One region of the Mesorhizobium sp. B2-7-3 genome, then DNA from elsewhere that is predicted to be linked to it. Evidence: riboswitches for the same ligand, from Rfam matches in the RefSeq annotation. Region 1 holds a riboswitch; the other holds the start of a gene.
What was found. A riboswitch is a leader RNA that binds a small molecule or an ion and turns the genes downstream of it on or off. The one in region 1 is predicted to bind S-adenosylmethionine.
Positions count from the first base shown of each region.

Region 1 (15,683 bases):
CAAGCCGATGCTGGACGCCAATGGCGGCATACGCGCGCTGGCCGCCGAGATCGCCGAGGACGCCGCCGCAACCAAGCTGGTGAACGGCCTCGGCCTGCGTGTCAACCTCGTTGCCGCCCCCTTCGAGCAGCCGCTCGGCCAGCGCACGTTTGGCGAGATCTGGTCGCGCCAGGCCCGCTGGGCGCGCCTGCGCCGCGTCACTTTCCCGCTGTTCTTCGCGCCCGAGATCCTGACTGGTGCGGCGGTCCCGCTGGTTCTTGCGCTGATTGCCGCGGCGAGCGCCGGCATTAGTCTCTGGGCGACCGCGATTGCCGTGCTGGCGGCGTTCTATCTTCCGGAATGCGCTCTGGCCCTGGCCAAGGGTTGGCACGTCTCGACGCGCATGATCGCGGCGACGGTCGCGCGGGACGTCATGCTCCCGGCCATCTGGGCGCGCGGCTGGCTCGGCGGCGCCGTCGACTGGCGCGGCAACGCCATGACCATCCGCACCAAGACGGCGGAACTGGAGGAGACGCCATCGAGCGCTTGATCGCTGCTGACGACGCTGCCTGGACGAAACCTATTTGGCGGCCTTCAAGGCTTGCGCGATATCTTCCAGCAGGTCGTCCGTATCCTCCAGGCCGACCGACAGCCTGAGCGTACCGGGCCCGATGCCGAGTTCGGCGCGGGCCTCGTCGCTGAGGTTCTTGTGGGTGGTCGTCGCCGGATGGGTGATCAGGCTCTTGGCGTCGCCGAGATTGTTCGAGATCAGCACGATGTCGAGGGCGTTCTGCAGGGAGAAGGCCGCCGGCTTGCCGCCCTTGACGTCGAGGCAGATCAGCGTCGAGCCACCCGACATCTGCTTCTTGACGATATCGGCCTGCGGGTGGTCGGCACGGCCGGGATAGATGACGCGGGCGATCTGCGGCTGCCCGGCCAGGAAGTCGGCGATCCTGCCGGCGCTCTCGGTCTGCTGGCGCACGCGCAGCGGCAAGGTTTCCAGGCCCTTCAGCAGCGTCCAGGCGTTGAACGGCGACAGGCTGGGACCGGTGTGGCGGAAATAGTCGTGCAGGTTCTCGTCAATCCACTTCTTGTCCGACAGGATGACGCCGCCCAGGCAGCGGCCCTGGCCGTCAATGTGCTTGGTGGCCGAGTAGACGACGATGTGCGCACCAAGCTGCAACGGCTTCTGTTGCAGCGGCGTGGCAAAGACATTGTCGACGACCAGCCGCGCGCCGATCGAATTGGCAAGCGAGGCGACGGCGGCGATGTCGACGACCTCGAGCGTCGGGTTGGTCGGGCTTTCCAGGAAGAACAGCTTGGTGTTCGGCCTGACCGCCTTTTCCCAATTGGCGATCTCGGTGCCGTCGACCAAGGTCGCCTCGATGCCATAGCGCGGCGCCAGCGTCTCGACCACCCAGCGGCAGGAGCCGAACAGCGCGCGCGCGGCCACGATGTGGTCGCCGGCCTTGACGCTGCACAGAAGGGCAGCCGTCACCGCCGCCATGCCCGACGCCGTGGCGCGCGCGTCTTCGGCGCCTTCAAGCGCGCACATGCGCTTTTCGAACATGTCGACGGTCGGGTTGGCGTAGCGCGAATAGATGAAACCAGGCTCTTCGCCCTTGAAGCGGGCCTCGGCGGCCTGCGCCGTCTGATAGACATAACCCTGGGTCAGGTACATCGCCTCGGAGGTTTCGCCGAAGCCGGAACGCAGGGTTCCGCCATGCACGAGTGCCGTCTGAGGTTTCCAGTTGCGCTTCTTGGTGCTCATCGCTTTGTTCCAGACACAAAAAAACCGGCCGCGAAAGTCGCAACCGGTCCATACGGCCTTGCGGCCCGACGGTCCTTTAGCGACTTGTTTAACGTGGCTGCAAGCCGACCGGCCAAATCACCACGGGATAACGACCCTTTAGACCCGCGCCACGCTTGCGTCAATTGCCGGCTTCATTAAGACGTTTGTACCAAGGCAGGTTCCGCAGAAGTGCCCGGCGGTTTTGCGGCAAGAACCTGCAACAAACAAGAACCTGCAACGAATAGAGACCAGTCTTGGGGCGGAGCCAGACTTTGCGGCAGACAGGCATTCTTCCCGATCAGGACATTTCGGCGCTGTTCCGGTCCGGCGCGCTGAAGTCGCCGCGTGCGCTCGATGCCGACCAGATCCAGCCGGCGAGCCTTGATCTCAGATTGGGCGAAAAGGCCTGGCGGGTTCGCGCCTCGTTCCTGCCCGGTCCCAACCACAAGGTGTCGGAAAAGCTCGATCGGCTGCAACTGCACGAGATCAGTCTGACCGAAGGCGCGGTCCTCGAAACCGGCTGCGTCTATATTGTGCCGCTGCTCGAAAGTCTGGCCCTGCCGGCTGACATTTCGGCCTCGGCCAATCCGAAGAGCTCGACCGGGCGGCTCGACATCTTCACCCGCGTCATGACCGATCGGGGCCATGAGTTCGATAAGATCGCCGCCGGCTACAACGGTCCGCTCTATCTCGAGGTCAGCCCGCGCACCTTTCCGATCATCGCGCGCACGGGTTCGCGCCTGTCTCAAATCCGCTTTCGCACCGGCAACGCGCTGCTTTCGGAAGCCGAGTTGCATGAGCTGCATCGTGCCGAGATGCTGGTCGCCACGGAGCCGCCGAACATTTCCGGCGGCGGCATCGCGCTGTCGATCGACCTCAATGGCGACAAGGATGGGTTGGTCGGCTATCGCGGCAAGCACCACACCGGCCTCGTAGATGTCGACAAGCGCGCCGCGCAGGATGTCCTCGACTTCTGGGAGCCGATCCACAAGAGCCGCGCCGGCGAACTGGTGCTCGATCCCGACGAGTTCTACATCCTCGTCAGCCAGGAGGCGGTGCATGTGCCGCCGCTCTACGCCGCCGAGATGACGCCGTTCGATCCGCTGGTCGGCGAGTTTCGCGTCCACTATGCCGGCTTTTTCGATCCGGGTTTCGGCCATTCGGCGGCCGGCGGCACCGGCAGCCGGGCGGTGCTCGAAGTGCGCAGCCACGAAGTGCCGTTCATCCTCGACCACGGCCAGATCGTCGGCCGGCTGGTCTACGAGCATATGCTGAAGCGACCGCAGGCGCTCTACGGCACCGATCTCGGCTCGAACTACCAGGCGCAGGGCCTGAAGTTGTCGAAGCATTTCCGCGCCGTGCGCTAAGGTCGAAGCTGCCGACCTCGCTCTTGTGGGAGAGATGCCCGGCAGGGACGTGACTGAAACCTATTGCTAGATCGGCGGGACAGCGCCCCGCTCTGGCTTGCCAGCCATTCCCCACGAGAGGGGGAATCACGCGCTCATGGATTCAAAGCGCCTTCACCGACACCTTCACCGGCTTCTCGATCTCGAGCGGGTTGCGCAGCGGCAGTCCGAAATCCCCGGCCTCGATCTCGAACACGTCGCCGGCCTCCGTCTTGATGCCGTCGGCGAAGGATAGCGTCGCGGTGCCGAACATATGCACATGCACGTCGCCAGGCTGGCGGAAGGCCGAATATTTGAAGTGGTGGTGTTCGAGATTGGCGATGGTGTGGGACATGTTCGTTTCACCCGACAGGAAGGGTTTCTCCCACAATGCCTTGCCGTCGCGCAGGATGCGCGACGTGCCGCGGATGTCCGAAGGCAGGTCTCCGATCAGGATCTCCGGGCCGAAGGAGGCATTGCGCAGCTTGGAATGGGCGAGGAAGAGATAGTTCACGCGCTCGGTCACATGGTCCGAGAATTCGTTCGACAAGGTGAAACCGACGCGGAACGGTGCGCCGTCGTCGCCGATGACATAGATCCCGGCGACCTCGGGTTCCTCGCCGGCATCCTTGGCGAAGGCCGGTGACATGAGCGCCGCGCCAGGCGCGACCGCCATGGTCCCGTTGCCCTTGTAGAACCATTCCGGCTGCACGCCGACCTGGCCTTTCGCGGGCTTGCCGCCTTCCAGTCCCATACGGAACATCTTCATGGAATCGGTGAGTTGCTCCTCGCCGTCGGTGCTGAGCTTCTTGTGCATGGAATCGCGCGTCGCCGCCGACCCCAGATGCGTCAGCCCGGTGCCGGTCAGGTGCAGATGCGCCGGGTCGGGGTGATTGATCGGCGACAGCAGGCGCCCCCGCTTGTAGGCGGCGTCGAGATCGATCGTCTCGCCAAGCCCCTTGCGTTCGATCAGGGCGGCCAGGCCGACGCCGGTGCGGGCGGCCTCCATCGCCAGCGAATAGACGCTGCGCGCCCCGTTGATGATCCGGGTCTTCCCGCCGCTGCGGGCAACGACACGGATCGTCTCGGCGTCGTCGAGAATCTGCGAGATCAGCATGATCAGTCCTCTCTCATTTATCTGTATCCGGCTGCCAATGGGCAAATCCTGACCGGCGCGGCGCGGAAACGCACCACGGTTGAAACGCTTCGTCCGGATTGCGTTCGCGAGCCTGGTCCTTCCCCGGACTTCTTGGTGCCGACGGGCTGCCGGCAGCTTCGCGATCTAGAACCCGTATGCCTCCTAGTCCTCGCCCCCAGCCCTCAAGCCTTGTTCTTGTTGTAGACGTCGAAGATGACGGCCCCGAGCAGCACCAGACCCTTGACCACCTGCTGCCAATCGACATTGACGCCCATGATCGACATGCCGTTGTTCATCACGCCCATGATGAAGCCGCCGACCACCGCGCCGATGACCTGGCCGACGCCGCCCATCGCCGAGGCGCCGCCGATGAAGACGGCCGCGATCACGTCGAGCTCGCTGCCGAGGCCGGCCGCCGGCACGGCCTGGCCGAGACGTGCGGCGATGATCAGCCCGCCGAGCGCCGACAGAACGCCCATATTGACGAACACCCAGAGCGTCAGCCTTTCGGTGTTGATGCCCGACAGTTGCGCCGCCTTGGCGTTGCCTCCCATGGCGTAGATGCGGCGGCCGATGGTCATGCGCTTGGTGACGAAGACGAACAGCGAGATCAGCACGCCCATCACCAGGAGCACGATCGGCAGGCCCCGATAGGTCGCGAACTGGAAGATCAGGAAGAGCGCCAGCGCGCTGCCGACCAGGGTTTTGATGACGAACAGGGTGAAAGGCTCGGCCTCGTAACCGTGGAGTTCGCGCTTGCGTCGCGTCCTGAAGCCGAAATAGGCGTAGGCGAGCACCGCGATCAGGCCCAGCACGACTGTCGTCATGTGAAGCGTCAGGCCGCTGCCCAAGATGGTCTTGCCGGCCGCGTTCACCGTCGGCGGGATCAGCGTCAGCGGGCCGATCACGTCTGGAATGAAGCCGGAGCTCAGCGCCTTGAAACTGTCGGGGAGCGGGCCGACCGAGGAGCCGCCGCCAAGCAGCGCCTGGCAGATGCCGCGGAAGATCAGCATGCCGGCGAGCGTCACGATGAAGCTTGGTATGCGGTGATAAGCGATCCAGTACCCTTGCGCGCCGCCGATCAACCCTCCGACGATGAGGCAGACGATCGAGACAACGAGCGGATTGCTGAATATGCCGAGCGGCCAGATGACCATCATCATGGCGGCAAGCGCGCCGATGAAGCCGGCGACCGATCCTACGCTGAGATCGATATAGCCGGCGACGATGACCAGCAGCATGCCGAGCGCCATCACGATGATGAACGAGTTCTGCTGCACCAGGTTGCTGAGGTTGACCGGTTTGAACAGCGTTCCCGACGTCGTGTACTGGAAGAACAGCATGATGACGATCAGCGCGATGATCAGGCCGTATTCGCGCAGGTTCGTCGTCAGCGCCGAGACGGCGACGCGAGGACCCTGCTTGACGTCCTCGGCGGTGCCGCTTTGCGGTGCGGGAGCGCTGTCTGTGCTCATGATGCTTTTCCTTCTCCGCGAACAATGGCGCGCATGATTTTTTCCTGGCTGGCGTCGCTTGCCGCCATCTCGCCGACGATGCGTCCTTCGTTCATGACATAGATTCTGTCGGTGATGCCGAGCAATTCCGGCATTTCAGACGAGATGACGATGATCGCTTTGCCCTCGGCGGCAAGGCGAGCGATGATTGTATAGATTTCGTACTTGGCGCCGACGTCGATGCCGCGCGTCGGCTCATCGAGGATCAGGACTTCCGGGTCGGCGAACAGCCATTTCGACAGCACCACCTTCTGCTGGTTGCCGCCAGAGAGATTGCCGGTCAGCTGATAGACGCTGGAGGCGCGGATATTGGTCTTCTTGCGATAGTCGTTGGCGACGCTCATTTCGCGCATATCGTCGATCACGCCGCCACTGGAAACGCCGCCGAGGTTGGCCAGCGTCACATTGTGCTTGATATGGTCGATGAGGTTCAGTCCATAGGTCTTGCGGTCCTCGGTGACATAGGCGATGCCGTTCTGCACGGCCTTGCCCACTGTGGAAAGGTCCACGGGCTTGCCGTTGAGCAGCACCTCGCCGCTGATGCGCCGGCCATAGGAGCGGCCGAACAGGCTCATGGCGAATTCGGTGCGGCCGGCGCCCATCAGTCCCGCAATGCCGACAACTTCGCCCTTGCGCACCTTGAGGTCGATGCTCTTGATCACTTGCCGTTCGGCATGGATCGGGTGGTAGACGGACCAGTCCTTGACCTCGAAAATGACGTCGCCGATGCTAGGTTCGCGCGGCGGGTAGCGATCGTCGAGGGATCGGCCGACCATCGAGGTGATGATGCGGTCCTCGCTGATGTCCTTCCTCGGCAATGTCTCGATCGTGCGCCCGTCGCGGATCACCGTCACCTTGTCGGCGACGCGGTTCACCTCGTTGAGCTTGTGGGAGATCAGGATCGAGGTCATGCCCTGCCGCTTGAACTCGAGCAATAGATCGAGCAGCGCCTGGCTGTCCTTCTCGCTGAGCGATGCTGTCGGCTCGTCGAGGATCAGCAGCTTCACTTCCTTGCTGAGCGCCTTGGCGATCTCGACCAGCTGCTGCTTGCCGACGCCGATATGGGTGATCAGCGTCTTGGGGTCTTCCTTGAGCCCGACTTTCTTCAAAAGCTCGGCCGTGCGCGCCTCGTTGGCGTCCCAGTCGATGACGCCGTATCTGGCTTGCTCGTTGCCGAGGAAAATGTTTTCGGCGATCGACAGCATCGGCACCAGCGCGAGCTCCTGGTGGATGATGACGATGCCCTTGTGTTCGCTGTCATGAATGCCTTTGAACTGGCATTCCTGGCCCTGAAAGATGATCTGGCCATCATAGGTGCCGGAGGGATAGACGCCCGAAAGCACCTTCATCAGTGTCGATTTTCCGGCGCCGTTCTCGCCGACCACGGCATGGATTTCGCCTTCCTCGACGTGGAGGTTGACGTTCGACAGCGCCTTCACGCCGGGGAACGTCTTGGTGATGTCGCGCATCTCCAAAATCGGCGAGGTCATCAGGGCAAGCTCCTCCTAGACTTTCTTTCTTAGGCGATTCCTGACGGAAAACCGCTGCGCACTTTTCCGGGAATGGCTCCAGGCCGGCAGAGACAATACCGGGGCCGCTTGTGAACGAAAAGGGGCCCTGCGTCGCGCAGGACCCCTGCCTTTGTAACCGGGATTACTTCAGGTCTTCGGCCTTGATGTAGCCGGAGTCGACGACCAGGGCCTGGTAGTTCGACTTGTCGACCTCATGCGGCGTCAGCAGGATCGAGGGAACCACCTTGACGTCGTTGTTGTAGGTCTTTTCGTCGAGGCCTTCCGGCTTGCCGCCGGAGAGCACCTTGTCGACCAGCTGCACCGTGGCCTTGGCCAGTTCGCGGGTGTCCTTGAACACGGTCGAGTACTGCTCGCCCGAGATGATCAGCTTGACCGAGGCGGTCTCGGCGTCCTGACCGGTCACGATCGGCCAGGGCTGTGCGTCGGTGCCGTAACCGACAGCGCGCAGCGAGGCGGTGATGCCGCGCGACAGGCCGTCATAGGGCGACAGAACGCCATCGACGCGGCTGCCGTCCGAGTAGTTGGCCGACAGAAGGTTGTCCATGCGCGCCTGGGCGGTGGCGGCGAGCCAGCGCAGCGTGCCGACCTTGTCCATGCCGGTCTGGCCGGACTTGATCTTGATCGAGCCATCGTCGATCAGCGGCTGCAGGACGGAGATCGCGCCATTGTAGAAGAAGAAGGCGTTGTTGTCGTCGGGCGAGCCGCCGAACAGTTCGACGTTCCACGGCTTGGTGTTCGGGAAACGCTCCTTGAGGCCCTTGACCAGGGAATTTGCCTGGATCACGCCGACGCCGAAATTGTCGAAGGTGGTGTAATAGTCGACATTCTTGGTCTTCTTGATCAGGCGGTCATAGGCGACGACGACGACGCCCGCGTCGTTGGCCTTCTGCAGCGCATCCGACAGCGTGGTGCCGTCGATCGAGGCGATGATCAGCGCCTTCGGACCCTTGGTGATTTCGTTTTCCAGCTGGCTGAGCTGGTTGGGGATGTCGTCCTGCGCGTATTGCAGGTCGACAGTGTAGCCGAGCGCCTCGAGCTGGGATTTGACGGCGTCGCCGTCATTGATCCAGCGTTGCGAGGTCTTGGTCGGCATCAGCACGCCGACAAGACCCTTGTCGGCCGCGTGCGCCTGATAGGTCATGGCAGCGATGCCAAGGGCCGCCACGGCGGCCAGCGTCTTGATAATCTTCACATTACTCTCCCTGGTTGATGGACGCGACACCTCGGGGCTTCGCGGGCCGCGCAGCCAGACAGGAGCGCAAACGCGCCGCTGTCGGCATTATCGATCTCCGGTATCCTCCCAATCGGCTCCGCGACGTAGTTTCAATCGATACGATTTTGATCGCCACCGACCCTTGCGTCCCGGAACGCGCGAAGGGTGGGTCCCTTTGCCATAACTGTCAAATGCGATCTTTGGTGGTTGCTATACCGAAACCGGTATGATCTAGCATCCGGAAAGCAATCGGCGAGAAAGCTGGAGATCATGGGGGCATTGCGCGATCCAGATGCGATTCCAGTAAGTTACGAGAAGCTCCCGGGAGACGGTGAGACACTCCTGCGCAGTGGTTTGAGCTTGCGCCACATGCGCATGATCGCCGCCCTCGACGATCACGGACGGGTGAGCGCCGCGGCCCAGGTCATGAACATCTCCCAGCCGGCCGCTTCGCGCATGATTGCCGAGATGGAGGCGGTGCTCGACGTGAAGCTGTGCGAACGGCTGCCGCGCGGAGTGACCCTCACTCCCTATGGCCAGGCGCTTGCCAGGCGGGCCCGCTCGATCCTGCTCGAGATGCGCGAAGCCGACCGCGAGATTGCCGAGCTCAAGGCTGGCAAGGGCGGTTCGGTGTTCCTCGGCGCCGTGACCGCGCCGGCGATCGAATTGGCGGTGCCGGCGATCCGTGAAATCCGCCGCATCTACCCGCGCATCGAGATCACCATGCAGGTCGAGACGTCGAACGTGCTCGCCCGCGAGCTGATCGGCTCGCGCCACGACTTCATCATCGCCCGCATTCCCGACGACCTCAATCCACGACTGTTCGAATCCCGTGTGATCGGCGTCGAGAAGGCCTGCCTGATCGTGCGCCGCGGCCACCCGCTCGCCGGAGGCAATGTGGTGCGGCTGGAAGACACCGCTGCCTATGACTGGGTGTTCCAGTCGGGCGGTTCGCCCTTGCGTCAAGCGATGGAGAGCAACTTCCTGAACCGCAACATCGCGCTGCCGGACCGGATCTTGAACACCAGTTCGCTGCTGCTCACGCTGGTCATGGTCGCGCAATCCGATGCCATCGCGCCGGTCTCGGTGCAGGTGGCGAAGTTCATCCAGAACCCGGACGGGCTTGCCGGCGCCATCGATGTCGTCCAAACCGAATTCGACATCGAGGTCAGGCCTTACAGCCTGATCACCGTCAGGAATCGCGTACTGTCGCCGGCTGCCAAAATGCTGCATGATTTCATCCTGCGCGAAGTGGGGTGATGGAACGAGAACCGCTGCCGCGCGTTCAAACCGTTCGGCATGCGCGCTGGAGCCCGTTGCGGGCGAGGAAACGAGGTGTCGACGATTAACAACTCGGGAGGTTTTTATGGAACGTCGGTTGTTTCTTACTGGAATGCTTGGCCTCGCGGGGGCAGCGGCGTTTGCGAGCGTGGCCGGACCCGGCCGCGCGGTAGCCGGTGTTCCCCAGGGAAACGGAATTCTCGATGAACTGGACAAGCCGGATCCGGCTGTCTTCGAAGGGGATGAAGCGGTCGAGGTAGAGCAGGTCTCGCATCGCGACTGGCATTTTCGCCGCCATCATGGCCACGATGGCTACTGGCGTCGTCGCCACGGGCGTCGCCGCGGCTGGAGACGAGTTTGCCGCAGCTACTGGCGCCATGGCCGCCGCCGTACCCGCTGCTGGCGCGAGCGCGTCTGGCTCCGCGTATGGCTGTAGTCTCTTCTTGCTGACGCATAAGCCGGCCACCGCAGGTGGCCGGCACCTGTGTTCAGGCTCTTCAAGTCCGGCGTTGATTACCCAAACTGTAACGTGTTTGGGACTCGCACTTTTGCCTAGCTGCCGCCGAATCGGCGGAACCATATGAGCCTTTGTCCGTTGAAGCCTGTTTAAAGCGGAGCTTTGACCATGCCGAGGGACCATCAAGAAGAACGGCGTTCTGCAATCAAGATCATGCGTGCCGCGGAGAAGCGGCACGCATGAAGGGCGTCGCCATACTGACCGAAGCCCGCAGCGGCTCCGAATGGCTTGGCAGTCTCACGAACAGCACGGGATTGTTGGGCAAGTCGGCCGAGTGGCTCGATACGGCCAATCTGGGGTGCAAGCCGAAATCCTTCGATGACCTGATGTCCGCCGTCATCGATCGCGGCGGAACCGCAAACGGCACGTTCGCCGTGAAACTGTTTCCGCGGCATCTTCACTGGTCGCAGGCCAGATATGGAGTTGACTTCCTCGCTGAATGCAGCCGGCGCCATGCCATGGGCTTGGTCCTGTTGGAGCGGCGGGACCGCCTTCGCCAGGCGATTTCCTATTGCCGGGCAAAGGCGTCGGGGCACTGGAAAAGTACGATGGACGGCGCCGATCTGGTTCCGCGATACGACTTCGCCGGCATCTGCCAGGCCTATTTCCTGATCGAGCAGAGCTATGCCTTCTGGGAAGCTTACCTGCGGCTGGCCGACCTGGCATACGATCACTTTTTTTATGAGGATTTGTTGGACGATCCTCGGCCGTACGTTGCGTCGGTGGCCCGGCAGTTGTCGGTTGAAATGCCGGACGGAGAGTTCGAAACGAATTTACGCCTGCAGCGGGACGATCTCACCGAAGATTGGGCGGAGCGGTTCCGCAACGACGTCAAATCGGAAGACCTCCTGGCGCATCTGCCCAGGAAGGTGGCACCGCGGAACATCAACAATCTCGCCCGGTTCCTCCTCAAGAAGCAGATGCTAACCGGACAGGCCTAGGGGGAATCCCGATAGTGCTGCCAATCGGACAGGGGCCGGGCTAGGCAATCGGCTTTTCGCATCAAGCTGGAGCGGGTAGCGGGAATCGAACCCGCGCGTTCAGCTTGGGAAGCTGACAGGCTACCATTACATCATACCCGCGCTGCAGCCTCGTTATCATGACGGCATGGCCTCGGGCAATCGCAAACCGGTCTCACAAGGCGGGCTTCGCCAGCTCACCGGTGACGGTCGGCGTTGGTTCCCTGGCCTTTGCGACTTCGCCGCCGGCGGCGAAGCTCGGCCAGTATTTCGAGATGGCCAGCGTCGCGCCGGCGGAAGAGAAATGGCCATAGTCGAAATAGAGAAACTGCTTGCTGCCGGCATCCGCATAGGAGCAACCGGTTGCGTCGCACAGATAGGTGAGCGGGTCGATGAAGGTCGCGCCGTTGGCGAAGAGTTGCACCTGCTTGTTGATGTCGGGATCCATGGCCATCGGCCAGGATGTATTTGCGGCGCCCTCGTGTTTTGCAAAGAAAGCGATCTTCTGGACGTCGGCGATGAACTCCGGAGACTGGCCGATGACATAGACCTTGACACCCATGTCGCGCAGCCGGTCGATCGTCGTCTGCAGGCCGTCGAAGCCCCTGGCCTGGTAGTCGGTCCATCGACCGCTCAGGATCACCGCCTGGATGTTGGCATCGCGGATGATCGACAGCGCCCGTTCGTTGAAGCGGGTGCAGGCCGGCCGGGCATAGGAAAAATAGCTCAGGTTGGGTGGGCAGCCGGCATAGGTATATTGGACGACGTTGGCCTGGATTTTCTGCGCGTTGGCTTCCAGGCCCGATACGTAGTGAGCCGCGAAGGAATCGCCCCACAGCAGCACATTGGTGGCAAAGCCGTGCGTGCGCGTGCAGTCGGCAAGGTTCCAATCCTCGATCCGGCTCGCACCCTCATTGAAGCAGACACCGTTGCGCCAGTCGCCCACCAGGATCCGTTGCGTCGAGAAATCCGGGAACCGCTGCGGAAAGCCCTTGCCCAGCACACCGGCCAGACCGCCGACACACAGCAGGGCGATCGCCGTCGCCGAAAAGGCGAAGATCGGCAACGGGGCGGTGAAGGCCCGCTTCCGCCGGAAAGGCTGCTCGACATATTTCCACGAGAAGGTCGCCAGGGCGACGCTGGCCACCGTCATCGCGACGATCATCGGCACCGAGATGGCCTTCAGCGAGAGGTAGTGGACGAAGGAGTTGATCGGCCAGTGAACAAGGTAGAGCGAATAGGAGATGAGGCCGATCCAGACCATCGGGGCGAACTGAAGCACACGCGTGGCGAGGGGCACGGGTCGGTTCGCATGGTTCTGGCCCGCATAGATCAGCAGGGCCGTTCCGACGCAGGGAAACAGGGCGTTATAGCCCGGAAACGGGTCGCTCTCCGAGATCGTCAGGAAGCCGAAGCCGAGCAGTGCAAAGCCGGCCAAGCCGATCAGTTCCGTCGCCGGCCGGCTGGCAAGTGGCGGCGGCCTTTTCAGCATCAGCATGGCGCCCAGCGCCAGTTCCCAGATGCGTGTCGGCAGCAGGTAGAAGCCGGCGGTCGGCGCCAGCGTGGTCGCCATCACCGCCAGGGCAAAACTGCCGATGGTGATGGGCAGAAGTATCGTCAGCCAGCGCTTCGAGGCATAGCGATAGATCAGATAAACCAGGATCGGCGCGAAGATGTAGTACTGTTCCTCGACCGAAAGCGACCATGTGTGCAGCAGCGGCCGCAGTTCGGCGTCGATCGAAAAATAGTTCGTCGTCTTCCAGAAATAGATGTTCGACCAGAAGGTCGAGGCAGCGATCACGCTGAGGCTGAACTCGTGCAGGTCCGACGGCAGGAGGATGAACCATGCCGCGATGCTTGCAAGCAGGATGACGAAGGTCAGCGCCGGCAGGATGCGCCGTGCGCGGCGCCAGTAGAAGCGGCCTATCGAAAACTGGCCGCGCTCGAGATCATCCAGCAAGCTGCCGCTGATCAGATAGCCCGATATGACAAAGAAAATATCGACGCCGGTGAATCCCCCTGGGATGGCGGACACGCCAAAATGAAAGAGCACCACGGGCAGCACGGCAACGGCCCGCAGGCCGTCGATGTCGCGCCTGTAGTTCATTCGGACAGTCCGCGGCTCGCGGCCCGCCGATCTCGTGCGAAGCATGCCACGCCGCTCATGCGACGATGCCTTGGTTGTGCGAAAAATCGTGACGCCGTGGGGTTCACAGGCTCTCCTCTGCGAAACGATTTTGCTGCACTGCAACATGAGTGTCAAGCCGGAACGCCATGCTTTGGACGCCGGCGCAGCCGGTTTGGAAGCGGCCGGTCAGGTTGCCGGCAGGTAGATCACGGCATGGTCATCGGCATAGGCCCGCTTCCAGCCCAACTCGGCGAAGAAGGGGATGCGGGTATCCGCGGCTGTAAGCAGTGCCCAGCCGATGGCGTATTTCTTCAACTGCGCCTCGAGCAGGGGTTTTCCGCCGGTCTGCCCCGTCGCCTCATCCGCTTTCGTGAACCCGCCCAGGAACAGCTGGTCCGTCCTGCCGTCGACATAGGTCTTGATGTCGTGGAAAATCAATGTGCCGCCGAAATTGTAGGAATTCAGCACATTGCCTGCGAGGTGGTGATCCCTGGCGAACGCAAGGGCGCCGCTGGCTGATGTCTTTGGGCTCGGCGCGACCTGGTAGGCGGCGTTGTTGAGCGCAAGCATCGCAACGACCAGCGACACCGCCGTCGCGCCGCGGAGCAGATGGAACCGGCTGGCGAAGAATTTTTCCAGTCCGTCGCGCTCTTCTTTCAGCCAGGCGCCTGCGGACAAGGCGGGATATTGGCGCGCGACCTCGACCGCGACCACCAGGGGAACAAGCAGGAAGAACAGATAGACGAACCGCAGATGCGAAAGGTAGACGTGCAAGGTGAAGACGATGAACAACGCCTTCGCCCAGCCGATCCGTAGCCTCGATGTCAGAAGCCCGAAAAAGGCCAGCAGTATCGCGGCTTCCTGGAGGACCTGTTCCTGGGCATTGAACGGCCGCCACTCCAGGATCAGCGGCACCGCCTCATTGCCATAGGCGACGGTGAGCGTGGCCAGGATGGCCTGCACGCCATAAGGGTGTATCAGGCTGACCAACGGACAGAGCAGGCCAAACGCCACCCACTTCGCCAAAAGTGCGGGTTTCGACAGGCCGGTGCGCGCCAGGAGATCGAGGCCGGCGAAGCCGGCGATGATGAAGCTCAGGGTGAACGTGGCATGCAGGTTCGCCCACAATACGACCAGGCCGAGCAGCCAGAGCGGCGGCGCCTTCTCGTCCTGCGCGGCACGAAACAGCATCGTCGTCCAGACGACGATGATCGGCAAGGTGAAGACGTGCGGGCGCGCCGTATAGATCGGGCTGATCAGGAACGCCGCGACGAATGCCAGCGCTACGGCCAGGACCGGTTTCAGGTGCGCGCTGAGGAACCATCCCGACAGGAAGACCGCGAGACAGATCGTGCCGATGATCAGCGTGACCACGCCGTTCCAGCCACCCGCGCTGTAGGCAAGGGCCAGCAGAACCTGCCCTAGCCATTCCTTGGCGATCCACGGTTGGCCGGCAAAGGTGTAGGAATAGGTGTCGACGGTCGGAAGCGTTCCGTTTGCCAGGAAATCCAGCCCCACCTTGACATGCCACCAGCTGTCGGGGTCCTGCAGGGTTGCGCTGGCAAAGGTTGCCAGAGCCGTCGCCATGACACCGGCGCCGATCAGGCAGAATATCAGCCTGGCGCGCTGTGCGTCCTCGAGCGGCGAGAACACTGGAACGATTGCCTCGACCTTGTTCATGTCGCCGCTCCAGGGGATTTCATGTCGATCGCGACCAAGACAGTGTCCTTTGCCGCGCCGACGAAGACGAAACGGGCCGAGCCGAGATAGAAGAGGACCGAGTAGAGGCAGTTTCCCGCCAGGTGGACAAACGGATTTTCGACGATGCCGGCGGACATGGCGGCGACCACTATCGTCAGGTTTGCGGTATAAGCCACAACGAAGGCAAGCGCATACCGCACGGCCGTGCCGGAGCGAAAACCGCCCGCGCGGCCGAAGGTCCAGCGGCGGTTGAGGAAGAAGCCAAGGACAAGGCCGCCGGCATAGCCGGTCATGTTGGCGGCGATGTCGCCAAGGCCCAGCTTCAGCCCGGCCAGGATAAGACAATAGCCCAGCGCCGTGTTGAGCAGCCCGACCGCGCCAAACCGCAGCATCCGCGAAAAGCCGGCCGGAACAGCCGACCATATCCCGCCCATGGCGTGCCCGTTACCCACGGTCGACCCTACCTCAACGACGCGCCGCCCGTTTCACTATTTCCTGGAGGCGGTGGACCGGCAGGTCCTGGTCCTCGGCCGCCGCCTGGCTT
Region 1 covers NZ_VFTY01000004.1:36,385-52,067, reverse strand. The annotation lists gene FJW04_RS10455 (ceramide glucosyltransferase) at 1-529, shown strand, start outside; gene FJW04_RS10450 (O-succinylhomoserine sulfhydrylase) at 560-1,750, opposite strand; SAM riboswitch at 1,807-1,884, opposite strand; gene FJW04_RS10445 (2'-deoxycytidine 5'-triphosphate deaminase) at 2,044-3,138, shown strand; gene araD1 (AraD1 family protein) at 3,281-4,273, opposite strand; gene mmsB (multiple monosaccharide ABC transporter permease) at 4,477-5,769, opposite strand; gene mmsA (multiple monosaccharide ABC transporter ATP-binding protein) at 5,766-7,298, opposite strand; gene chvE (multiple monosaccharide ABC transporter substrate-binding protein) at 7,462-8,532, opposite strand; gene FJW04_RS10420 (LysR family transcriptional regulator) at 8,824-9,813, shown strand; gene FJW04_RS29920 (hypothetical protein) at 9,899-10,165, opposite strand; gene FJW04_RS10410 (Stf0 family sulfotransferase) at 10,531-11,292, shown strand; tRNA gene FJW04_RS10405 (tRNA-Gly) at 11,360-11,433, opposite strand; gene FJW04_RS10400 (acyltransferase family protein) at 11,486-13,417, opposite strand; gene FJW04_RS10395 (hypothetical protein) at 13,625-15,118, opposite strand; gene FJW04_RS10390 (GtrA family protein) at 15,115-15,591, opposite strand; gene FJW04_RS10385 (glycosyltransferase family 2 protein) at 15,605-15,683, opposite strand, start outside.

Region 2 (15,683 bases), on a different contig from region 1:
GCGCAGCAGAAGCTCGCGGTCCTGCATCCGGGGAATGTCGCTGTCATAGCCGCCGATGGCCAGCAAAGCCTCGCGTCTGGCTGTTATAGCCGATCCGGCTATGAAGGCCGTCTGCGCGACCACCGCCCGCTCCAGCATTGGCGGGTTCAGGAAAGCGCCGCGGTTAACGCAGGCGGTGCCGCGGCCACCCTTCACCGAGACATATGAGGAGAGCAGGACTTCGAGCGCTGGATTGTCGTCGAACCATGCCAGCGTCCGTTCGAGCCGGTGCGGCAGGAAGAGATCGTCCGAATCAAGAAAAGTCACCACGGGCGCCCGGGCTAGCTCGATGCCGGCATTCCTGGCGGCATTGGCGCCGCGCCACTTCGCGCCGACATAGATCAGCCGGGGGTCATGGATGCGGGCGAGCGCCGCCTCGGTCCCGTCCGTCGAACCATCGTCGACGACGATATGTTCAAATCGCGGCATGCTCTGGGAAAGCACGCTTTCGACGGCGCGGAGCACCGTTTCGCGCCGGTTGTGAGTGGGCGTGATCACCGTGACGAGGGGCGCCTGTTCGGTCTTCCCGATCATATCACGTCGGTCGCCTCCAGCGCGTAAACACCCTTCGCGCCAGGTCCTTTGATCATCGGGATGGCTAAATGGATCGGACTTCCCCCTGGATGGGCCTCATCGGATTCGGTGCGACGCTACAAAAAACAACCTGCCATGTCACCCCGTCGTGCCGTCGTTCGACCGACCAGGCATGATGAATTCCAGCTCATGGCGCTTCAACTGCAACACTTTCGCACCTGCTGAAAGACGCGCGGCCACCCTCAAGGATTGGCAGTCGCGCCTGCGGGCGGCGCCCATTTCATTATCGCTTCAGCAGGAACACTGCTTGTTGGCCAAAGAAATTCCAGAACCACCATGGCATCGACAGGCCGATCTTCTGGCCGTTGGCGTCGAGCGCGGTCGCCTTCTCCACTGTCGCGCCAAGCTCTTCGCACAAATTGACGAAGTCTCGGATCGTGCAGAAGTGGATGTTGGGCGTGTCGTACCAGGAATAGGGCAGGTCGCTGGTCACAGGCATGCGGCCCTTGACGAACAGCGACAGGCGCACCCGCCAGTGACCGAAATTGGGGAAAGACACGATTGCCCGGTTGCCGATCCTGAGCAGCTCGTCGAGCACCAGCTTCGGGTTGCGGGTGGCCTGCAGGGTCTGCGACAGGACAACGAAGTCAAAGCCCTTGTCGGGATAGAATTCGAGATCGGTGTCGGCGTCGCCCTGGATGACACTGAGACCGCGCGCCACGCATTCGTTGACGCCACGCTGCGACAGCTCGAGTCCGCGACCGTCGACCTGCTTGGTGTCCTGCAGCAATTCGAGCAATGAGCCGTCGCCCGAGCCGACGTCGAGCACACGCGATTGCGGCGGGATGAGGTTGGCGACGACCTCGAGGTCGACGCGTTGGCTGCCGTTGACGCTCATGGCTTCGCCTCGTGGACGGCGCATGGCCTTGGTCCGAAACGTCTGCAACTTTTCGGGGTCATGGCTTCGCCGTTCTGTTTGGCGCACGAGCTTGATCCGAAACGTCTGCAACTTTTCGGGGTCATGCGCTGAGCCCCCTGGCGCGCGCGGCCGAGCCGATGAAGCCGTTGATGGCGGCAAACAGTTCCGGCTCGTCGAGCAGGAAGGCGTCGTGGCCGCGATCGGTCTCGATCTCGACGAAGGATACCGAGGCGCCGGCGGCGTTGAGTGCGTGGACGATGGAGCGGCTCTCTTCGGTCGGGAACAGCCAGTCCGATGTGAAGGACACCAGGCAAAAGCGGGTTTTCGTGCCGGCGAAGGCGTCGGCCAGCCGGCCGCCATGGTCGGCGGCGAGGTCGAAATAATCCATCGACCGCGTCATGTAGAGATAGGAGTTGGCATCGAAGCGGTCGACGAAGGTCATGCCCTGGTGGCGCAGATAGCTCTCGATCTGGAAATCGGCATCGAAACCGAAGGTCAGCGCTTCGCGGTCCTGTAAATTGCGGCCGAATTTGCGATGCAAGGCGGCTTCCGACAGATAGGTGATGTGGGCGGCCATGCGCGCCACCGCCAACCCTTTCTCCGGGCGCTTGCCGTGTTCGAAATATTTGCCGCCATGCCAGTCCGGATCCGCCATCACGGCCTGCCTCCCGACTTCGTGGAAGGCAATGTTCTGTGACGAATGGCGCGCCCCGGTGGCGATCGGCAGCGCCGAGAACACGCGCTCGGGATAGCTCGACGCCCATTCCAGAACCTGCATGCCGCCCATCGAGCCGCCGAGCACGCAGAACAGTTTCTCGATGCCGAAATGGTCGATCAGCATCTGCTGCGCGCGCACCATGTCGCGGATGGTGATGACCGGCAGGTCGAGGCCATAGGGTTTACCGGTGGCCGGGTTGGTCGAGGCCGGACCGGTGGAACCCAGGCAGCCGCCGATGACATTGGAGCAGATGACGAAGAAACGGCTGGTATCGATGATCCTGCCCGGTCCGATCAGCACTTCCCACCAACCGGGCTTGCCGGTTACCGGATTGGTGCTGGCGACATGCTGGTCGCCGGTCAGCGCATGGCAGACGAGGATGGCATTGGAGCGGGCATCATTCAGCGTGCCATAGGTCTGGTAGGCGATCTGGAACGGCGACAGCAGCGTGCCGGCGTCGAGCTTGAGCGGCTTGTCGGGTCCGAAACGCAACACCGGGCTCGACGGTTGGTCGGCCTCGTTGTTGGTCTTTCCTGCACGCAGAGCGGCCATCACGTCTCTCTTGCTGCACCGTGCGCTCGTGGAAATCGTTGCCGATCTCCGCCGCCGATGCGTCCGTCCGGCCGGTCGCGGACAACAAAAAACCGGCATTGCCTTCGCAAAGCCGGTTACGTCACGCAAACGGCCCTTTAGCGAATTGTTTAACGTGGCTGCAAGCCGACCGGCCAAATCACCACGGAACTGTCAATCGTCTTTCTAGAACCCGCCTGCCTCGCCGTCAATGGCGGCGGCTGGCACCACTGCCACTCTCGACATTGCGTGCCATGGCTTGTATTTCCGCAGCGGCCTCCGGATGGAGGCGTTTTCGATGGATTTTGCAAGATATGAACCAGACACCGGATCAGGCACGTCCAACTCCGCGCGCGGGCATCATGGACATAGAGGCCTATGTGCCCGGCAAAAGCTCGGCGCCCGCCGGTGTCGCCAAGGTCTACAAGCTGTCGTCGAATGAGAATCCGCTTGGGCCTTCGCCGAAGGCGATCGAGGCCGCGCGCGAGGTCGCCCGCAAGCTCGACATCTATCCCGACGGCACCGCCAGGCGGTTACGCGAGGCAATCGCCGAGGTGCATGGCCTCAACCCGCAAAACATCATCTGCTCCAACGGGTCGGACGAAATCCTCGGCCTGTTGGCGCAGACCTATCTCGCGCCCGGCGACGAGGCTATGTTCACCGAACACGCCTTCATGGTCTACAAGATCTACATCCAGTCGGCAGGCGCCACCCCGGTCGTGGTCAAGGAGACCGACGAGCGCGCCGACATCGATGCGATGCTGGCGGCCGTCACGCCGCGCACGAAAATCGTGTTCCTGGCCAATCCCAACAACCCGACCGGCACCTATGTGCCGTTCCAGGAGGTGCGCCGCCTTCATGCCGGACTGCTGGGAAACGTGCTGCTGGTGCTCGACGCGGCCTACGCCGAATATGTCCGCCGCAACGACTACGAAGCCGGCATCGAGCTGGCCGGCAGCGCCGAGAACGTGGTGATGACCCGCACCTTCTCCAAGATCGGGCTCGGCGGCGCGCGCATCGGCTGGATGTATGGTCCCCTGCATATCATCGACGCCATCAATCGTGTGCGCGGCCCCTTCAACGTCAATGCGACAGCGATCGAGGCCGGCATCGCCGCGATCCGCGACCGTGCCCATGTCGAGCGCAGCGTGGCGCATAACGAGACCTGGCTCACCTGGCTGAGCGGCGAAATGACCGGGCTCGGGCTGCGCGTGACGCCGAGCGTTGGCAATTTCCTGCTCATTCATTTTCCCGACGATCAGAAGCATTCCGCGGCGGCGGCTGACGATTATCTGAGCGCGCGCGGCTATATTCTGCGGCGCGTTTCAGGTTACGGCTTTCCCAACGCGCTTCGCATGACCGTCGGCACTGAAGAGGCCAATCGCGGCGTTGTCGCCGCGCTCACGACATTCCTGAAAAGCTAGAACGTCTAAAGAGCTGGAACACCATGGCATCACCGATGTTCGAAAAGATCGCGCTGGTCGGTATCGGCCTGATCGGCTCGTCTCTGGCCCGCGTCATCCGACGCGAGGGCTTGGCTCGCCATGTCGCCATCTCGACGCGCAGTGCGGCAACGCTCAAGCGAGCCGAGGAACTGGGCCTTGGCGATTCCTACACCACCGATGCCGGGGACGCGGTGCGTGATGCCGATCTGGTCGTTGTCTCGGTGCCGGTCGGCTCATCCGGCGCTGTAGCGGTGGAAATCGCGCCGGCGCTGAAAAAGGGGGCGATCCTCACCGATGTCGGCTCGACCAAGGCCTCGGTCATCGCGCAGATGCAGCCGCATGTGCCTGAAGGCGTCCATTTCATTCCTGGCCATCCGCTGGCGGGCACCGAAAAATCCGGCCCGGATGCCGGGTTTGCCGACCTGTTCGACAACCGCTGGTGCATCTTCACGCCGGTGCCGGGCACCGATCCGGAAGCGCTGGAACGGCTGTCGGAATTCTGGCGCCGCTGCGGCGCCAACATCGACACGATGGACCCGCAGCATCACGACATGACGCTGGCCATCGTCTCGCATCTGCCGCACATCATCGCCTACAACATCGTCGGCACCGCCGACGATCTGGAATCGGTGACCAAGACGGAAGTGATCAAATATTCCGCCTCCGGTTTTCGCGATTTCACGCGTCTGGCTGCCTCCGATCCGACCATGTGGCGGGACGTGTGCCTGCACAACAAGGATGCCATCCTGGAAATGTTGGCGCGGTTCTCGGAAGACCTGGCGTTCCTGCAGCGCGCCATCCGCTGGGGCGACGGCGACAAGCTCTTCGACCTGTTCACCCGCACCCGCGCCGTGCGCCGCTCGATCATCGAGGCGGGCCAGGATATCGACGCGCCCGATTTTGGCCGCCAGGCGGTCGAGCATCCGGCAAAGAGCTAGGTGATTTCAACCGGCCAGGCGGTTGCCATCATGGCGAGCGTCTCCGCCCGATCCGGCGCGCCCAGCCGGCCGCCGAAGCGCAGGCACTTGAGCGCGGCGGCCGCGCTGGCAAAGCGCAGTGCGTGCTCGACCGCCATGGCTTCCGCCAGCCCGACGGCAAAGGCGCCATGAAAGACATCGCCGGCGGCCAGCGTGTCGACCGCCTTGACCCTCGGTGCCTCGACATGGCGGGATGATCCGGCGCTTCGGTCGAACCACCAGGTACCCGCCGCGCCGCCGGTGACCGCGACGAACGCATCGGTGCGGGACGCCAAATCGGTGCAGGCGGTCTCCAGATCCAGCGCGTGGCCGCATATGATGCGGACCGCCGGCTCCGAGGCGACGATGTGCGAGGCGAGCGGCAATAATCGCTCCAGTACCGCCAGGGGCGCGGTATCGGCATCGAGTATGGCTGGGCGGCCGGCGGCGCGCGCCGCCTTAAGGGCAAGCGCCGCGGCGCCCGGCCAGCGCACGTCGGCCAGTACGGCGTCGAATGCCGTTATGTCGGTGAACGGCAAAACCTCGGGATCGGCCTGCGCGCGCGCGTCGTAGAAAGGCACGATGATCCGCTCGCCATGCGCATCGACCAGGATCGAGGCCAGTGCCGAGCGGGCGCCGCTGACGCGGCGTACATGGCTGCAATCGACGCCCTCGGCCTCTATCCCGGCAATCAGCAGATCGCCGACCGGATCGTCGCCGGCGCTAGCCCATAGCGACACCTCGGCACCCAGGCGATGCGCGGCGCAGGCCGCGCTCGTCGCCATGCCCGAGGCGATCTGGATGCCGTCCGAGGCGATGAATTTTCCCTGATGCGTGGGCAGTGATTCGACACGAAGAATGGTGTCAAGCGTCAGTGCGCCGACGCTCAGCAGCTTTGCCGGCCCCGCCATCCGTTAGTTGACCGGCTTGATCTTGCCCAGCGGAATGAAGCCGAGGGAAGCCTTGCCCTTGACCACTTTCAGCGGCATGGACGGTTCGCTGCCAAGCAGCGCCAGGGCGCCAAAACCCTGCTCGATCGCATTCTTCTGCTCGGGTATGGCGCCGGCAAGAATAGATGCCACCGCCTTGGGATCCTTGATCCTGATCATCAGGTCGGCGTCGACGAGACCCTCGGCATCGACTGACAGCGGCCCGGAAACGGTGACGCGCGCCGTGCCGGACGACAGATCGAGGTTGCGGATTTCGATCCGCTGGCCGCGCAGGCTTTTCACCTGCGTGCCGATCAGCGCCACGCCGTTCTTCAGTGTCACGTCGCCGCTGGCATCGAGCGCCGGCAACACCCGCCCGCCGATCGCGTCGGCATCGATCTCGAGATCGCCAAAGCTGCCGACATAATCGAGATCGCCGTTGTTGGGCTGCAATTGGCCTGACGCCTTGCCGGCACTGAACAGTTCCACCGGATCGGTGTCGTCGGCCGGGTCGGTCTGGCCCGACAGGCCCTCGGCCTGCAGCGCTACACGCCGGGGCAGCGGGTACCACAATTTGACGTTGGCCTGCAGATTGTCCCAGTCGATCCAGAGCGGCATCATGCCGGGGACGGAGGTCCGGAGTGGACCGCGTAGATTGGCAACAGGCGACAAGGGCTGGACGATCTGGGCGACGGCGTTGAAGGAGCCGGCCGAGGCAGCAATGCTCTTGGCGTCGTCCTCGTAGGCGAGGTTGTCGCAAGAGACGGCAAAGCTCAGTGGATAGCCACCGACCTGGAGGTTGGCGCAACCGGCCTCGATGCCGCTCTTGTTGAGCGTGGCAACCGCCTTGTCGGCCTCGGACCGGACCCTGTTGGCCAGATAGAACCAGCCGGCGCTGTAAATGGCGAACAGCACGAGGATGAACGCGGCAAGCCACCACAGACGGCGACGGTTACCCGGTTGGCGTTCGTCACTTGACGTCATGCTTTGGCTCTCATTAACGCATGGATGGTGTGGACGGATTCTCAGGTTCCGAACACTAGGTAGACAGAGACGGATGGAAAAAACACCGGTTACCGGTGCGGTGCTGCCATTCTTTTTGCAATCAGGCGCGGTGATATGGGCGATTTTTGGGTGTTCGGCTACGGTTCGCTGATCTGGCGGCCGGGTTTCGCTCATGTCGAGACACGACGCGCCCGCCTGCATGGCTATCGCCGCTCGCTCTGCGTCTATTCCTTCGTGCATCGCGGCACGCGCCAGCGGCCCGGACTGGTGCTTGGCCTCGACCATGGCGGCTCCTGCGTCGGCCTTGCGTACCGCGTCCCTGGCGAATTGCGCGACGAGGTCATTGCCTATCTGCGCGAGCGCGAACTCGTCACCAGCGTCTATCTCGAGCGGACGCTCAAGGTTCGCCTCGACGCCGGTGGCACGGTGGAAGCCGTGGCCTACGTCGTCGACCGCAAGCATGAGCAATATGCGGGCGCGCTGGACGCGGCGGAGGCGGCGGCCGTGGTGCGCGGCGCGGTCGGCCGATCCGGTGACAACGAGGATTATGTGCTGAGCACGCTGAAGCATCTGGAAGCGCTCAAGATTCGCGACCACTGGCTGGAGGATGTGGCGCACCGGATAGCGACTTTGTGAAGCGCTGGCTCCGCGGAAAAGGGTAGCCAGGCCTTTGACCTCGATGCGGCAAGACCTAGGTTAGGCTCCGAACCCAGCCAGCGGGCGGCATCCGCCCGGTCCCAATCACCACGGAGATCCGTCTTGCAGAAACGCCGTCTCGGTCGCACCGACCTTTCCATCGCGCCGCTGGTTCTGGGTGGCAATGTCTTCGGCTGGACCGCCGACGAGAAGACTTCTTTCGATCTGCTCGATCGCTTTGTCGGAGCCGGCCTCAATGCCATCGACACGGCCGACGCCTATTCGCGCTGGGTTCCCGGCAACAAGGGCGGTGAATCGGAAACCATCATCGGCAAATGGATGAAGGATCGTGGCAATCGCGACAAGGTCGTGGTGGTCACCAAGGTCGGCTCAGACATGGGGCAGGGCCACAAGGACCTGTCGGCCGCCTATATCGAAAAGGCTGTCGATGCATCGCTGAAGCGGCTGCAGACCGAATTCATCGACCTTTACCTGTCGCACTGGCCGGATCCGACCACGCCCTATGAGGAAACCCTCGGCGCCTATGAGAAACTGCTCGCCAAGGGCAAGATCCGCTATGCCGGCTGTTCCAACCTCGACGCCGGCCAGTTGCGCGCGGCACTTGACGTGGCAAGCCTGCGCGGCCTGCCGCGCTACGAGGTGCTGCAGCCGGAATACAATCTCTATGACCGCTCCTCCTTCGATGGCCCACTGCGCGATCTCTGCGTGGCGGAGGATATCGGCGTCATCACCTATTTCAGCTTGGCCAAGGGCTTTCTCAGCGGCAAGTACCGCAGCGAGGCCGATCTCGGCCAAAGCGAGCGCGGCGGCGGGGTGAAAGACTACCTCAATGCGCGTGGCATGCGCATCCTGGCGGCGCTGGACGCGGTGTCGGCCAGGCATTCGGCCAAACAGGCGGAAGTGGCGCTTGCTTGGGTTATCGCGCGGCCCGGCGTCACCGCGCCGATCGCCAGTGCGACCAAGCCTGAGCAGATGGACAGCCTGATCCGCGCGGCGTCGCTGAAGCTGTCCGCGGACGATATGGCCGAACTCGACAAGGCCAGCGCCTGAGGCTGCGACGCTGGTGCTGACCACGGTGCTGGCGGTGTACGGCTGACGGCCCGTGGTCAGGAGGCTTCAGGCCTTCGCGCCGAGCTCCCGAAGCCGTTTCACCGCCGTTGGCGGCAGGGCCGGCGGGTTGGATGCGCGAGATGCCTCGAGGAGAAGCTGGTCGCAGGCAGCTTCGGTCTCACCGATCAGCCGCGCCATGAACTCGTCCTTGCCTAGGCCAGGCGGTATAGGCGGCAGGAAGCGCGCCTTGACGGTGCCGGGATAGCGCAGGAACTTGCGGCGCGGCCAATAGAGGCCAGCGACATGGGCGACCGGCACGACCGGAACGCCAAGCTGCGAATAGATTTCGACGATGCCGTATTTGTAGGCCGGCTCGTCGCCCGGCGCCCGACGGGTGCCCTCGGGATAGATGATCAGCTGGCGCGGGTTGCGCGCCATTTCTTCCTTGGTCGCCGCAACCACCGCCTTCAAGGCCTTGGAGCGGCTGCCGCGATGCACCGGGATCATCCGCATCTTCAAGATGTACCAGCCGAAGAAGGGGATCCAGGTCAGCTCGCGCTTGAGGATGTAGAGCGGGTCCTGGAGGAAGGGGAAGAAGGCGATGGCGTCCCAGAACGACTGGTGCTTGGGCGCCAGGATGAAGGAGCCCTCGGGCAGGTTTTCCTGCCCGGTGATGTCGTTTTTGGTGCCGGCGATCTTGTCATAGAGCCACATCGAGGTGCGCGACCAGAATTTCGGCACGAACCAGGCGCGGTGGCGGGGCGACAGGAAATAGTACGGGGTCCAGAGGATCATCTGGACGATCAGATTGACGTAGAAGACGAAATTGAACGCCAGCGATCTGACATAGAGCATGGGGGAGGTCCGGTGAGGAAGTGTGCGTTGGTTACACCAAGCGCGGAGAAAAAGGAAACGGTGCGATACTGCCCGTCCTACCAGGTCGCCTGCGCCAGGCGTTCCCTCAGGCGGGGGGCGGCGAAGTCGAGGAAGGCGCGCAGTTTCACCGGCAGCCGGCCCTGGCCCGCATGCACCAGGTTTACCGGCCAAGGCTCGGGTTCGAAATCCCTGAGCACGGGGCGCAGTGTTCCCGAGCGTGCGGCGGCGACAATCTGGTAGGAAAGCACCCGTGTCACTCCGACACCGGCGATCGCCGCATCAATCGCCGCCTCGGCGGTGTTGACCCGGAGCCTTGATCGGACCGGCACGACAAAATCAGCCTTGTCCACGGTGAAGGTCCAGGTGGCGAGCGAGCCAAGGCCCTCGAAGGTAATGCAGCTGTGCGCCTCGAGATCTCCTGGAATTTCTGGAATGCCGCGTCCGGCCAGATAGGCAGGGCTCGCGCAGACAACATGACCGATCGAACCGACCCTGATGGCGACCATGCGCGAATCCGGCAGCCTGCCGATACGGACGGCGAGGTCGATATGATCCTCGGCCAACTGGCTTATCCTGTCGCCGAGCGTCAGGCGGATATCCACCAGGGGATAGGCGGCGAGGAAGTCGGTGACGACCGGTAGCACGTGAAGGCGGCCGAAGACGATCGGCGCGGTGACGATCAATTCCCCTGTCGGGGCGCTGTATTCGCCGCCGGCGGTGCGTTCGGCGTCGCCGACCTCGTCGAGGATGCGGCGGCAGGCAGTGAGATAGGCATGGCCGGCGTCGGTCAGTGTCAGCCGCCGCGTCGAGCGGTTCAACAGGCGTGTCTTCAGGTACCGCTCCAGTTCGGAGACCTTGCGGCTGACTGTTGCCAACGGAACGTCCGAATGGCGCGCGGCGGCGGAAAGGCTGCCGCCCTCCGCCGCCGCGACGAAAAGGGACATGGCTTCGAGACGATCCATCATTTCTTCCAGAAAATGGAAGGGTTGGTTGCAAATATGGCATCTACATCCGCAACATGGAAGGCTGCATATAACGGGGGCACACCTCAACCAGGAAATCTCTATGCCCCGCATCGCTACGCCTTCGTCCATCGCTGCCGCTCCCGCCGCCGCGCAGCCCATGCTGCAAGTGGTGGAAAAACAGCTTGGTGTCGTGCCGAACCTGTTTCGGATGGTCGCCAACAGTCCGGCGGCGCTGGAAGGCTATCTCGGCATGATGGGCGCGCTGGCCAAGGGCCGGCTTCCGGCGCCGACGCGCGAGCGCATCGCGCTGGCGATCGCCGAGATCAATGGCTGCAACTACTGCCTGTGCGCGCACACCTATCTCGGCAAGACGCTCGCAAGCCTCGACGATGCCGAGATGATGGCCAATCGCCATGGCGGCTCCATGGACCCCAAGGCAGCCGCGGCGGTGGGTTTTGCCGCCCGGGTTGCGCAAAGCCGCGGACATGTCGCCCAGGAGGATATCGCCGCTGTCAGGCTCGCGGGCTATGACGACGGAGAGATCATCGAGATTGTCCAGCATGTCGCCCTGAACGTCTGGACCAACTATATCAATGAGGTTGCCCAGACCGAGATCGATTTTCCGGTTGTTTCCGCCCGCAATGCTGCCTGAATCCGGATAGGAGCGGCGATGCCCGCCGGTCCCCACCCTTCATGCCGCAGAGGAAATCCCATGTCTGAGAGCCGCCCGCCGCTTCCGCCCTTCACCGCCGAGACGTCAGCCCAGAAAGCGCGCATGGCCGAGGATGCCTGGAACTCGCGCGATCCGGCGCGGGTGGCGCTCGCCTATACGGCGGACAGCCGTTGGCGCAACCGCGCCGAGTTCCTGCAAGGCCGCGATGCCATCCAGGCGTTCCTGACGCGCAAATGGAGCCGCGAACTCGACTACCGGCTGATCAAGGAGGTCTGGGCCTTCCACGGCAACCGCATCGCCGTGCGCTTCGCCTATGAATGGCGCGACGACAGCGGCTCATGGTTCCGCAGCTACGGTAACGAGAACTGGGAATTCGACGACCACGGGCTGATGCGGCTGCGCATCGCCAGCATCAACGACCTGCCGATCGCCGAGGCCGAGCGCAAATATCACTGGCCGCTCGGCCGGCGGCCGGACGACCATCCGACGCTGTCGGAGCTCGGTCTTTAGAAGCATTCAGGCAAAGGAGGTTTCGATGAACGCACACGCTTTTACCAGCGATGTCGCCTTCACGCCGACGGTCAAGGCGATCCAGGCGCGCAAGGGCTCGCGCCAGTCCTACGCCCGCGTCGAGGAGCGCGGCGGCTGGCAGTCGGCGATCACACCGGACCTCGCCGCATTCATCGAAATGCAGACCAGCATCTTCCTGTCGACGGCCAATGGCGACGGCCAGCCCTATATCCAGCACCGCGGCGGCCCTGCCGGCTTTCTCAAGGTGCTCGACGAGAAGACGATCGGCTTCGCGGATTTTTCCGGCAACAGGCAATTCATCACGCAGGGCAATCTGGCCGACAATCCGAGGGCCTTCCTGTTCCTGATCGACTACATGATGCGCCAGCGCATCAAGATCTGGGGTACGGCGCGCGTTGTCGAGGACGATGCCGAGTTGACGGCGAGGCTGATGCCGCCGGACTACAAGGCGCGTCCCGAGCAGATCATCCTGTTCACCGTCTCGGCATGGGATGCCAATTGCCCGCAACATATACCGCAGCGCTTCGAGGCGGCTGATGTGGCAGCCGCGCTTGGCGAGCGCGACCGGCGCATCCAAGACCTTGAACAAGAGATCGCGCGCCTCAAGGGCGTTTCAGGGGCTGTCGCCAAGCAATGACGCGGCTCAGCCGCCGGCGGCGGTCTCGGCCAGGGCGATTCCCTCAGGCGTCGGCTTCACCGGGATAAACCCGCGAGCCAGCGCCAGCAGGTACTTGGTGTATTCGGTGAACAGCACGCGCACTGCCCGTGGCTTGGTCAGCCAACTGCCATTATCCAGGTTGGAATTGACCACCGGGTAGGGTTCGAGCTTGGCGCCATGCAGCAGCCGGCCCATCTCCAAAAGGCTGCGCGGCATGTGATAATTGTTGGTCACCAGGATCACCGTGCCATAGGCATGGTTTTCCACCCATTTGGCGCTTTCCTCGGCATTGCCGATCGTGTCGAGCGCGGCGCGATCGATGTCGACGCAGCAGGAAAACAGTTTCTTGTCGCCGCCGGTCGCCGCCTGAAGCTGGCGCCGGCTGGCCGAGGGGTGCACGCCGCTGATCAAGAGCCGCTCGCCCTTGCCGGATGCGAGCAGCTCCATCGCGGCGTCGAGGCGCGACTGGCCGCCGGTCAGCACGATGATGGCGTCGGCCTTGGCCGGGTTGGCGGGCGTGGTCAGATGACTGACCTTGCTGGCGAACCAGCCAAAGCCGCCAGCGAACACTGTTGCAAGCACAAGCAGGGAGAGAGCGGAGAAGCGCAGGGCGGTCCTTAGATGGCTAACCCTGCCACGGCCGCGCCAACGGTCAACCACCACTGGCAACTGTCCAGCCGTCCCGGTCGAATCCCGCACGTCCATGGTCATATAGTTAATCCTCAAATGCGGCCTTTGATAGGTAAAAGACGCACTTTGCGTTACGCGAATTCTTTCTCCGTGATCGCCCTGTTTCCGTCCAAGCCAAGACGAGGTCCTTTCATGCATCGGGTTGGCGAACGTCGATGTCGCTGAGATAGGCAACGACGGTGACGTGCGAGGTTGCCGCCGTCAGCGCGCCAATCACCAGCACCATCAGGACGACACCTGCGTAACCCGCCGAGCCGATGGCGAAGTTACCGAACAAAGCAGTCGCCTGATCGGCCTGCGGCGTTGCTATGTTGCGTGACGACCACCAGGAAAACACGATGAAGACAAGCACCGCCGCCGCTCCGCCGGCGGCTGCGCCCTTCATGCCGGTGACCAAGAAATGCCGGCGAAATTCGCGTGCGATGAAGCGCGCCTCGGCGCCGACGAAATGCAGCACCTCGATGATGTGGCCGTTGCCGTCCATGGCGCCACGGGTCGCGAACACCACGGTCAGCACCGTCGCCGACAGCATCAAGGCCAGAACGGCAACGCCTATGGTCACCGTGGTACGGGCCATGGCCACCAGCCGGTCGACCCAGGTGCGGTGGTCGTCGAGCGATGCACTCGGCAGTTTCGGCGTGATCGCGGCGCGCATGGCGGCGAAGTCAGGCGGGCTGCTCTCGTCGATGGTGACGATGATCAGGCGCGGCACGGGCAGGTCGTCGATGTTGAGGCCCGAACCCAGCCAGGGCTCCAGCAGCCTTGCGGTCGCTTCGCGGTCGATGATCCGGGTCGACTTCACGCCAGGGAATTCACCGGCGATCCGTGACGCCTGGGTAAGCGCCGCCTCCATGTCGAGGCCGTCGGCCGGCTTGATCTGGATCGTCGCCTCGCGCGAGATCTGGTTTTCCCAAACCGAGGCTGTGTCGCGCACCAGGGTCACCGCGCCGAAGGTCAGGCAGGACAGGAAAGTCATGATGGCGATGACCAGCACCAGCGCGCGGCCGGCAATGTTTTGCGCCGGCACGATCGGCGCCATCTTGCGTTGCGCGCGCGGCCTCGCCTCCACCGCCTCGGCATCCTGCTCCTCGAAATGGTCGGCCGACAGCTCAGTCATAGATATCAAGCCTTCCGCCAGCCAGGATCATGCGGCGCGCGTCGACCTGCTCCATCAGGCCAAGGTCATGCGTGGCGATCACAACGGCGGTGCCAAGCCGGTTGAGCTCGATGAACAGCCGCAGCAGCCGCCGCGCCAGCGGCGGATCGACATTGCCGGTCGGCTCGTCGGCGAGCAGGATCTCCGGTTGCTCGATCAGGGCGCGCGCGATCGCGGCGCGCTGCTTCTCGCCTCCGGACAGGACCGGCGGCAGCACATGCATGCGCTCGCCCAGCCCCACCCATTTCAACAACTCGGTGACATCGGTGCGGTAGCTCGCTTCCTCGCGCCCGCGCACGCGCAGCGGCAGCGCGACATTCTCATAGGTGGTCATGTGGTCGAGCAGGCGAAAGTCCTGGAACACCACGCCGATGCGGCGGCGCAGATGCGGCAGTTCGGTGCGCGAGATGCGCGAGCGGTCCTTGCCGAAGATGGTGATCAGTCCACGCGTCGGTTTCAGCGACATGAACAAAAGGCGCAGCAATGTCGTCTTGCCGGCACCCGAAGGCCCGCTCAAGAACTGGAAGGAGCGCTCCGGTATGTGCAGGGAGATGTCGCGGAGGATTTCCGGACCCATGCCATAGCGGAGGCCGACATTTTCGAAGCGAATCAATTTCGACGACCTGAATTTCCTGGCCGCGGCGAACCGGCCTGTTTTGTGAAAAGACCATCGGCCGGCATGGTTAACCGGCGGTTAATTCCTGGCTCGTTTAGGCTCTTCAAGAGGGCTCCGGTGGGGAAGCGTTAACCATTTGTGTTTACGCAAAAGAAACGAAAAGCACGCGCAATACTGGGGCCATGATGGCTGACGAACGAACCGCGCGCCCGGTTTCCGGCGAAATCATGACCGATCCCGCGGCAATTGCCGCGGCGGACCGGATCTTGCGCGCCCCGGCGGCTGATATCATCGATGCGGATTATATGGTGTTGCCGCGGCCGGCCCCACCAGTCGGAAATGTGACGCCGCTGCCGCGTGCGATTGTCCCCCCGGCCATCGAAGGCATGGACATGCTGCGCAAGCCGGAAATGCCAGCGGAACGGCCGCCGGCCTCGCGCGGCGGTCCGATCTTCTGGATCGCCGGCATCGGCGCCGCCCTTGCCGCCTTCTGGGTCTCGGGCGGCCATGCGCTGGTGCGCCAGGCACCGTTCCTGCCCGGCGCGCGAGCGTCGGCGCTGACCATTTCAGGCGTGACGTCACGCATCGATGCCTCCGGCGCCAATCCGGTGCTGTTCGTCGACGGCGAGGCCGCCAATGACGGGACGAGGCCCGCGACAATGCCGCCACTCGAAATCCGGGTGACGGGCAATGACG
Region 2 covers NZ_VFTY01000002.1:339,842-355,524, forward strand. The annotation lists gene FJW04_RS05675 (glycosyltransferase family A protein) at 1-573, opposite strand, end outside; gene metW (methionine biosynthesis protein MetW) at 857-1,471, opposite strand; gene FJW04_RS05685 (homoserine O-acetyltransferase) at 1,593-2,762, opposite strand; SAM riboswitch at 2,880-2,957, opposite strand; gene hisC (histidinol-phosphate transaminase) at 3,095-4,204, shown strand; gene FJW04_RS05695 (prephenate/arogenate dehydrogenase family protein) at 4,228-5,163, shown strand; gene FJW04_RS05700 (sugar kinase) at 5,160-6,092, opposite strand; gene FJW04_RS05705 (DUF2125 domain-containing protein) at 6,096-7,094, opposite strand; gene FJW04_RS05710 (gamma-glutamylcyclotransferase) at 7,230-7,751, shown strand; gene FJW04_RS05715 (aldo/keto reductase) at 7,875-8,822, shown strand; gene FJW04_RS05720 (1-acyl-sn-glycerol-3-phosphate acyltransferase) at 8,889-9,677, opposite strand; gene FJW04_RS05725 (LysR family transcriptional regulator) at 9,755-10,660, opposite strand; gene FJW04_RS05730 (carboxymuconolactone decarboxylase family protein) at 10,764-11,315, shown strand; gene FJW04_RS05735 (DUF1348 family protein) at 11,376-11,846, shown strand; gene FJW04_RS05740 (pyridoxamine 5'-phosphate oxidase family protein) at 11,872-12,504, shown strand; gene FJW04_RS05745 (YdcF family protein) at 12,511-13,236, opposite strand; gene FJW04_RS05750 (ABC transporter permease) at 13,346-14,332, opposite strand; gene ftsE (cell division ATP-binding protein FtsE) at 14,325-14,984, opposite strand; gene FJW04_RS05760 (cadherin-like beta sandwich domain-containing protein) at 15,170-15,683, shown strand, end outside.
Region 2: another riboswitch for S-adenosylmethionine. It lies ahead of FJW04_RS05685 (homoserine O-acetyltransferase); the one in region 1 lies ahead of FJW04_RS10450 (O-succinylhomoserine sulfhydrylase).